One region of the Bacillus sp. AP8 genome, then DNA from elsewhere that is predicted to be linked to it. Evidence: riboswitches for the same ligand, from Rfam matches in the RefSeq annotation. Region 1 holds a riboswitch; each other region holds the start of a gene.
What was found. A riboswitch is a leader RNA that binds a small molecule or an ion and turns the genes downstream of it on or off. The one in region 1 is predicted to bind cobalamin.

Region 1 (3,212 bases):
ATAGTCAAAAGGCTTCTGGTCAAGCACTAAGCAAATTCAGACAAATTATGCAAGCAGATAAAGTATGCTGGTCAATTGTAGCTGTTCCTTCGCAAAGCTGGGCAGATATGGTATTCCCAGAAGCAGCGAAAGAAGAGCGCATCGAATTATTGTGGGATGCTATATTTAAAGCGACTCGTATCGATTTGGATAATCCGGTTGAAGCTTGGAAAAAACATGATGAATCTTTACATACAAAAGTAGATTATTTAAACGAGAAGCACTATAAAAAGCTACATTACAGAGCACCTGGAACAGATTTAACCGTGGAACTTCCAGAAAAACATATTTGGTGTGGTGCAGGTAGCATCAGTGAGGCTGGCGTTGAATTCATGGCAAATATGCCGACAGAAGAAGTGTTTTCAATGCCATTAAAAACAGGTGTGAATGGAGTAGTATCTAGTACAAAACCTTTAAGCTATGGTGGTAACATTATTGATAAATTTACATTGACTTTTGAAAATGGACGCATTGTGGATGCGAAAGCTGAAGTAGGCGAAGAAGTGTTAAAAGGATTAATTGCAACTGACGAAGGTTCGCATTACTTAGGTGAGGTGGCATTAGTCCCTCATCATTCTCCTATATCTGAATCAAATATTTTATATTATAATACATTATTTGATGAAAATGCGTCGAACCACTTAGCAATTGGAAGTGCGTATGCATTTAATTTAGACGGTGGTAAAACAATGACTCGTGAAGAATTAAATGAAAATGGTGCAAATGAAAGTATAACACATGTTGATTTCATGATTGGTTCTGATCAAATGGATATAGATGGAATAGCGGAAGATGGTAAAGCTGAACCGATATTTAGAAAAGGAAATTGGGCATTTTAAATTAATTTGAATGAAAAAAATGACAATTTATTATATTTTCAGTACAATAAAAAAGATTGTACAATTAACTTAATATCACTTAATGAGTGCCTTGTATTCAAAGGGTAATAGGGAAATCGGTTAGAATCCGATGCAGCCCCCGCTACTGTAAGCATGATTCGTATTGCTCGATATGCCACTGAACAAATGTTTGGGAAGGCTTGAGAGAAATAATGCTAAGCCAGGAAACCTGCTCATTAAGATTATTCTTGTTTTTCGGTGGGAAAAGTAAGTCGAGAGTGAATTTGTATTGTATGTTCGAGCCTTGACTGTTTTTCAGTTGAGGCTTTTCGTTTTTGTATGGGACGAAGGAATTAAAAAGTGAACAATGGATTATTTTAAATCTAACAGCATAATTGTGGTGTTAGTAAGAGTTGAATTGTCTGTTAGATGATAGGTTCACATTGTCTCATATTATTAGTACTACTTATTGATGTAAATGACTAGAGAAAGATAAGAATCTACTTGATGAGTACATTCTAAGGGAAGTTATTTACGTAACAAATGATTTATTCATACTGAGGAGGATGGCTACTAATGAAAAGAGATTCAAAATCTGCTGGGAAAGTGTTGGTTTATACGGGAAATGGAAAAGGGAAGACAACAGCCTCATTTGGTTTAGCAGCAAGAGCATTAGGGAGAGATTTTAAAGTTATTATTCTTCAATTTATCAAATCTCCTGATCGCACATATGGAGAACAAATTTCTCTTGAAAAACTCGGGGCTGAGGTGTATCAACTAGGAATCGGTTTTACTTGGACAAAAACCCCAGAAGAACATCGTCAATCCTTGAAACAAGCTTGGGAATTTGCAAAAGAAAAGCTGAATAGTGAAGAATATGATCTTGTTATTTTTGATGAATTAAATAATGCCTTAAGTATTGATAGTTTTCCTATAGATGATGTTTTACCTTTGGATGATGTTATTCAAACGATCAAAAATAAACCATTTAAAACACATGTTGTTGTAACAGGGCGAGACGCAAAACAAGAAATGAAAGATATCGCAGATTTAGTTTCTATTATTGAAGAGGAAAAACACTATTACCAAGAGGGTGTAGATGCTATTTACGGAATTGAGTATTAATAGTAAAGGAGTACTGGATTTGTAATCAAAAGATAGAATGACAAATGATAATTTGAACAATCGCACATGCGTTTTTTTACATTACATAACTTTGGAGGATTTTTCATCATGAAAAAGCGTTTATTAAAAGGATTAAGTATATTTTCACTATTATTCATCCTGCTACTAGCTGTGTTAGCAGGGTGCGGATCGACATCTGAAAATAAGAAAGATGACTCAGGAGCATCATCAACAACACAAGCAAAAGGTTTTCCTGTAACTATTAAAGATGATGTTGGAAATAAGGTTACAATTGAAAAGAAGCCTGAAAAAATTGTATCACTACTCCCAAGTACTACGGAAACATTATTCGCCTTAGGTCTTGATGATCAAATTGTAGGTGTATCAGATTATGATAATTTTCCAGAAGCTGCTTTGAAAAAAGAAAAAGTTGGCTCACAAGACATGAATATCGAAAAAATCTTGTCGCTTCAACCAGATGTTGTGTTTTTACAGGAATATCAATACAAAAATCATGCGGATATGATTAAGCAATTGCAAAATGCAGGGATAACAACAATCATTATTGGTTCACAGGAATCCTTTGATAAAGCATATAAAGGTATTAGCCTCCTCGGTAAAGCTACAGGAACTGAAGAGGAAGCGAATGCTATTGTCAATAATATGAAAGAAAGAATTAATAATATCAAAGATAAAGCGAAAAAAGTGGAATCAAAAAAACGCGTTTGGGTAGAAATATCCCCTCAACCAGAGATTTTTACAACAGGTCAGAATACTTTTATGAATGAGATGCTTGATATGATAGGTGCAGAAAATGTTGCAAAAGGTCAAGTTGGCTGGGTGAAAATGAGTGAGGAAGAAGCGGTTAAATTAAATCCTGACGTGATTCTTACAACATATGGTAGCTATGTTGGAAATGCGACAAAGCAAGTTCTAGACCGAAAAGGCTGGCAACAAGTGAATGCAGTGAAAAACAAGCAAGTTTTCGACGTAAATAATGATACCACCTCTAGACCAGGGCCTCGCTTAGTAGATGGAGTTGAAGAAATTGCAAAAGCAGTCTATCCGGAAGTCTTCAAGTAAAAAAATAATTGTATTATCTATATTTACCATTTTATTTGTATGTACGGCTCTTATTTTAGGTGTTTTTGTAGGATCGGTTACGATTTCTGTTTCGGACATTTTAAAAATTATTTTTGGGAAATTAAC
Region 2 (3,212 bases), on a different contig from region 1:
TTGATTATGGTCCTAGTGTACCTGAACCTAAAAAAATAATTTGTATTGGATTAAACTATAAAAAGCATGCTACGGAGTGTAATTTGCCTTTTCCTTCGAACCCAATTATATTTAGTAAATTTAATAATACTATTAATGCTCACGATAAAGAGATTATGTTACCTCATACTTCATCACAAGTTGATTATGAAGCAGAATTAGCAATAATTATAGGGAAAAAGGCAAGAAATGTTAAAAAAGAAGATGCCCTTTCAGTTATTTATGGATACTGTATTGCAAATGATATTTCTGCACGTGACTTACAATCACAAAGCTCTCAATGGTTACTTGGTAAAACAAGTGATGGTTTCTGTCCAATTGGACCATATTTGGTGAGCAAGGATGAGATAGAGGATCCCGACGACTTAAATATAACCTCTTATGTAAATGGAGAAATTCGTCAGAAATCTAATACATCTGATATGATTTTCAGTTGTAGAGAACTTATAACTTATATTTCGGAATATTTTACTCTTCAACCAGGCGATGTCATTTTGACAGGTACGCCAGAAGGAGTTATTTTGGGCTATCCTGAAGAGAAAAGGGTATGGTTAAAAGATGGTGATGTGGTAAAAGTTACAATTGATAAACTTGGTACATTATCAAACATTTTTATACAAAATACCAGAGAGTAATTTATAAAAAATAAAACTGGAACTGATTGAAAATATAGAGTTATTTTTGGTAAAACTTGTTTATTGAAAAATTTTTATAAACATAATTACAGGTTTAGTTTTGGATAATCAATATACTAAAAGGTGTAGCTTAAAGGCTTAATTTTACGTCTTCTTTCGCTAAAAACTTGGAATACTCAATTGATATTCTGAGTTTTTAGCAGTTTTTTTTGAAAAATTAAATAGATTTTACTATACTATAGTAATGCACAAAACGCTACTATATTGTCTTATATGAGTATAGTATCTTGTACGTTTGTTGCTGCACTTCTATAATAGAAATAGAGAACGTCATAAAGAGTAAAGGAGAGTAGCTTTGAAGATTCAAAAAACAACCATATGTGCTTTACTAATTGCGATGTGTTTTATAGGAGCAAATATTAAAGTAATGGGGTCCATTGCTTTTGATGCAGCTCCAGCTTTTATTGGAACACTGTTATTGGGTCCGGGCTTTGGAATGGCTCTTGGATTTCTTGGACATATGATTTCATCCTTAATAGCTGGATTTCCGCTATCCTTTCCAGTTCATCTCATAATAGCGATAATGATGGCTATTACTATGTTTTTGTATAGTGTAACACGTAGATGGATTGGCAAAAAAATAAATCAAGCTTTTGGTATTGGGATATCAGTCGTGATTGCATTTATCTTTAATTGTCCATTATCACTTTTAGCTTTATATCCAATTTTAAAAGATGTGATTTTTGTATTATTCCCAGCACTTGCCATTGCTTCGGTTTGTAATATAGTAGTTGCTGAAATTGTTTTTGCAGCACTACCTTTAAAGTGGAAGAAAAAGTATATAAGCCCTTCTACCATTTAACAGAATAATAACTGTTTAGAGATCAGGGAAAGAGGTGAGAATCCTCTACAGACCCTAACTACTGTAATGATGATGAAATCTCAGGATAAACCACTTAATCATAATGATTTGGGAAGGTGAGAGAGTAAGATGAATCTAAGTCAGGATACCTCCTTTAAACAGAATTTTCACAACATTTTTTCAGGGAGCATGTTGTCTTTATACATATTTTGTGTTGACTATTAGAAGAAGGCATAATTTTGTTGTATAAGGCACTAGGCTCCCAAAAGCCTAGTGCTTTTTTATATAGGTTATTTCGCATACTTTGTTTCCTATGAACAAATAGTGAATACGGGCAGAGTTAAATTCAGGGTTCGCTTATCACGGAACGGGCGGGTGATCCTCTTCGGTAAATAGAGCTTGCGGGGTGTCTGACCAATCCTACTATTCCGACTCGTACCTAACGATCCTATCGACTTTTATATACAATAAAACATGTTTGTGAAAAAATTGTAACCAAATTACTGTTAGTAACTTTATTGATTTTTATTTAAAGGAGTTGAGATAGCTCATGGAAATAGTAAGAGGTAAAGCAAAGCCGATAATGGTTCAAGGAACTCATTCTGATTCAGGAAAGAGTATTTTTGTGACAGCCTTATGCAAAATATTTTCAGAAGATGGTTTAAAGGTAGCGCCTTTTAAATCACAGAATATGGCTTTGAATTCATATATAACAAATGATGGTCTTGAAATTGGGAGAGCTCAAGGAATACAAGCTGAAGCAGCAGGAGTAGATGCATCTGTTCACATGAATCCTATATTAATAAAGCCATCTGGAGATATGAAATCTCAGGTTGTTTTACACGGAAAGCCATATAGTGATATGAAGGCGGCGGTTTATCGTCAGAATTTTTTTGAAACGGGTTTGCAAGCTATTAGTGAATCGTTTAAGAAGCTAGCAGATGAGTATGATTGCATTGTTATAGAAGGGGCTGGTTCACCGGCGGAAATAAATTTAAATGATCGAGAATTGGTCAATATGAGATTAGCTAGACTTGTTGATTCACCTGTAATTCTAGTTGGTGATATTGATCGTGGCGGGGTTTTTGCTAGTTTAGTAGGTACATTGCAGTTGTTGTCCGAGGAAGATCGAAAACGAGTGAAAGGGGTCATAATTAATAAATTTCGAGGAGATGTAACGCTTTTACAACCTGGACTGGATTGGTTTGAGGAATATACTAGTGTTCCGGTTTTAGGGGTTATTCCTTATATTCCTAATTTAGAAATTGACGGTGAAGATAGTCTGTCCCTTGCTCAATATAGCATAAGAGGTACGAATGATGAGGCGGATATTGATATAGCTGTCATTGCACATCCAACCTTTTCTAATTTCACAGATCTGGATCCATTACGTTTAGAAAAAGATTGTAATGTTCGTTTTGTAAAAAAAACCAGTCAACTAGGTAATCCCGATGTTATTATCATTCCAGGAACGAAAAACTCTGCTTACGCAATGGAATTTATGAAAGAAACTGGTTTAGATAGAAAGATTCTCTCATTAGTGAAAAAAGGTACTTACATTTTTGGAATTTGTGGTGGATATCAACTTTTAGGTAAAGAATTACTTGATGAATATCAGGTTGAATCAGATATTACAAAGATTTTAGGCTTGGGTTTACTACCGATAGTCACTGAGA
Region 3 (3,212 bases), on a different contig from region 1:
ATATACGAGAAGGGTGAATACAACATGGGGTTTTTAAATAGATTATTTACTAAAAAAACTAATGGTGAGGAGAATGTGAAAATGGAAAATGTTAAACTAGCAGTTATTTATTATAGTTCAGGTGGTACAAATTACAAAATGGCTAAAATGGCAGAAGAGGGTGCTAAAGCTGCTGGAGCAGAAGTCAAAGTATTGAAAGTAGCTGAAACAGCACCCCAAGCTGCAATTGAGTCGAATCCTGCATGGAAAGCTCATCTGGAAGCAACGAAAGATGTTCCAGAGGTTACTCTAGCGGATTTAGAATGGGCAGATGCCATTATCTTCTCTGTTCCAACTCGCTTCGGTAACATGCCTGGTCAAATGAAGAATTTCTTGGATACAACAGGTGGTTTATGGTTCAACGGAAAATTAGTCAATAAAGTAGTTAGTGCAATGAGCTCGGCCCAAAATGCACATGGTGGTCAGGAAGCAACTATTTTATCTCTTTATACAACTATGTATCATTGGGGTGCAATCGTTGCAGCTCCTGGTTATACTGATCCTGTAACATTTGCAGCAGGAGGAAATCCATACGGAACTAGTGTAACTGTTAATCAACAAGGTGAAATGGTTGAAGACGTTGAAGAGGCAATTAAGCATCAAGCGAAACGTACAGTCACTATCGCTGAAGCGATAAAAAAAGCAAATCAATAAGTATTTTTAATAAAGGAGCCTCGTTGATGAGACTCCTTTATCTTTTGAGGGTGGGTATGAAGTAAAATAATCTTTCATTGACCTCAATGTGTACGAAAGTCTATTTGTAAGAGAAATGTAAGTAGTAATCTGTAAAATCTTATTTAAGGTGAAAATAAGATATGGATTACAAAAGAGATCTTCCAATCATAGTTTAACTTAGACATATACTGATTGCCTGATTAAACGTTTTTGGCTATCTAGAGGATTCTTGTATACATCAATCTATAGTGTCATATATGGAAGTATGTATTATTGAGCAACTTACTATAATATGCATCTATTGCCATGTTATGATAGAAGATAAGTGAATAAACCTTGCAGAGAAAAAAGACTATTAGATTAGTTAAAAGGGAATTCGGTGTAAGTCCGAAGCTGTTTCCGCAACTGTAAGTGCTGATGAAATAAGAAAATACCACTGTTTTAAGCATTTGTGTTTGAAATGGGAAGGTTCTTAAAGTAAGATGACGCACAAGCCAGGATACCTACTTTTTTTTCATCGTATTTTACTCTTCGGAAGTTAAGAGGATTGTATGGCAAATTTTCATCTTATTTAATTATAAAATAATGGATGACGAATGCCGGCCAATAATCTTGGGTGGCTTTTTTTATGAGAAAAGAAGATGTTTCTATATGACAATAGGAATTCTATCAAATAGTAGAAAGTGGTCATATAAGAGGAATATTGGCTTAATCTTGTAATTTATGACACTACAAGAAATACGAGAGGTCCATCGCTAATATATAAGGAGGTTCATATGTATATGGTAAAGAAAGACTTACGCTTTTTATGCTATCCGTATATGAGAGAATCGGCATCAACTGTTGACTTTGAGATTAGAACGGACTCTTTAGCAACACGGATTGGGCTAGCTGCCTCATTAACGAAAGACATTTCCATTGTTCATAAGGATTTAATGTACTTAATTGAAATGGCTTATCACCTTAATGGTTCTGCTCGTGGTAAAGTGGCGATAACTGAGGAAGATCTCGACCGTCTTAGCTCCATGTACGACTTCTATGTTTCTGAAGTTAAAGAAAGGATAGAAACATTTGTGCTTCCGCAAGGATCTACTGCCGCTTGTGTATTGCATACTTGTAGAAGTGAAGCGAAGAAATCTGTCCGAGCTCTACACAAAGTGAGCTTAGAAATGGATGTTGAGAAAATTCTATTTGATTATGCGCATTTGTTAGCAAACGTTCTATTTGTAATGGCTGTATATGTGAATAAGCAAAAGGAATTAACTGAAGTTGAATTTATAAGTAAATCCTATGATACGAGAAAAAAGAAAAAGTCGGGGGAATAACGAATGAAGAAGATGAAATTATTTAGCTTGATTTCCGCTCTATTATTAGCCTTGTTTTTAACTGCGTGTGGCAGTGATAATCAAACAAAAAAGCAAAATGAATCAAAAGATGCAAAAACCGAAGTGCAAGCATATAAAGTCAAAGATGATACAGGAGCAGAAATTACTTTTGACAAAGTTCCAGAAACAGTTGTTTCCCTACAACCAAGTAACACAGAGATTTTGTTTGAATTAGGTGTGGGAGATAAGCTTGTTGGTGTTACAGATTATGATAACTATCCTGAAAAAGCGAAAGAAATCAAACGAGTTTCGGACTCAGTTAACGTAAATACAGAAGAAGTAATAGCTTTGAAGCCTGATGTTGTAATTGCCTATACAATCGGTGATGAAAAAGTCCTTCAACCAATAAAAGATGCAGGAATTCCTATTTTCGTTATTCAATCAGCAGCAACTATTGATGACGTATATGGAGACATTGAACAATTAGCGGCAGTAATGGGAGTAGAAAAAAAGGGGAAAGAAATTATTTCTCATATTAAAGAACAATTTACTTCTGTTCAAGAAAAAGTAGCTAGTATAGATACAAAAGCGAAAGTTTACTATGAAATTAGTCCTTCTCCAGATATTTATACAACAGGTGCAAAAACATTCCAGCAAGAAATCTTAGACAGTGCTGGAGTGGAGAATATTTTTGCGGATAAAGAAGGTTGGATGAAGCCTACTGAGGAAGAAATTATTAAGCGTAACCCACAAGTGATATTAACAACAGTAAATTATATTGATAATCCGGTAGATGAAATTAAAAATCGGAAAAGCTGGAATAACCTTGATGCAGTGAAGAATAATCAAGTTATCCAATTAGATGCTGATATTATGTCTCGTCCAGGACCGCGTATTGGGGAAGCTGTAGAGCTTGTAGCTAAAGCTGTATATCCTGATTTATTTAAATAATAGTTTTGTTAAGTCATAATGTTGTGATTTTGATACTGTACATGTAAATAAACTAATGAAATAACCGTTAAAAAAACCGCGAATGTATCATCCGCGGTTTTTTGGGGGCTATTCTTCAATATGAAAATCTGTCGTTTGTGTGCTAGTGTGTTTCCATTTTAGAGCATAAAATACATAACAAAGTATAAAGAAACCTACACCGATTAGTAGTCCAGTTAGTTG

Region 2: linked by a shared signal. The riboswitch ahead of BN349_RS09100 (cobyric acid synthase) and the one ahead of BN349_RS05550 (cob(I)yrinic acid a,c-diamide adenosyltransferase) in region 1 are both predicted to bind cobalamin.
Region 3: linked by a shared signal. The riboswitch ahead of BN349_RS17260 (hypothetical protein) and the one ahead of BN349_RS05550 (cob(I)yrinic acid a,c-diamide adenosyltransferase) in region 1 are both predicted to bind cobalamin.

What each region holds. Positions count from the first base shown of each region.
Region 1 is NZ_CAPG01000027.1:175,708-178,919, forward strand. Features, by position in the region: gene BN349_RS05545 (aminopeptidase) at 1-878, shown strand, start outside; cobalamin riboswitch at 946-1,129, shown strand; gene BN349_RS05550 (cob(I)yrinic acid a,c-diamide adenosyltransferase) at 1,455-2,003, shown strand; gene BN349_RS05555 (ABC transporter substrate-binding protein) at 2,112-3,086, shown strand; gene BN349_RS05560 (FecCD family ABC transporter permease) at 3,052-3,212, shown strand, end outside.
Region 2 is NZ_CAPG01000035.1:12,779-15,990, reverse strand. Features, by position in the region: gene BN349_RS09110 (fumarylacetoacetate hydrolase family protein) at 1-674, shown strand, start outside; gene BN349_RS09105 (ECF transporter S component) at 1,030-1,536, shown strand; cobalamin riboswitch at 1,538-1,707, shown strand; gene BN349_RS09100 (cobyric acid synthase) at 2,087-3,212, shown strand, end outside.
Region 3 is NZ_CAPG01000072.1:14,617-17,828, reverse strand. Features, by position in the region: gene wrbA (NAD(P)H:quinone oxidoreductase) at 82-693, shown strand; cobalamin riboswitch at 1,046-1,239, shown strand; gene BN349_RS17260 (hypothetical protein) at 1,491-2,039, shown strand; gene BN349_RS17255 (ABC transporter substrate-binding protein) at 2,043-2,990, shown strand; gene BN349_RS17250 (amino acid permease) at 3,099-3,212, opposite strand, start outside.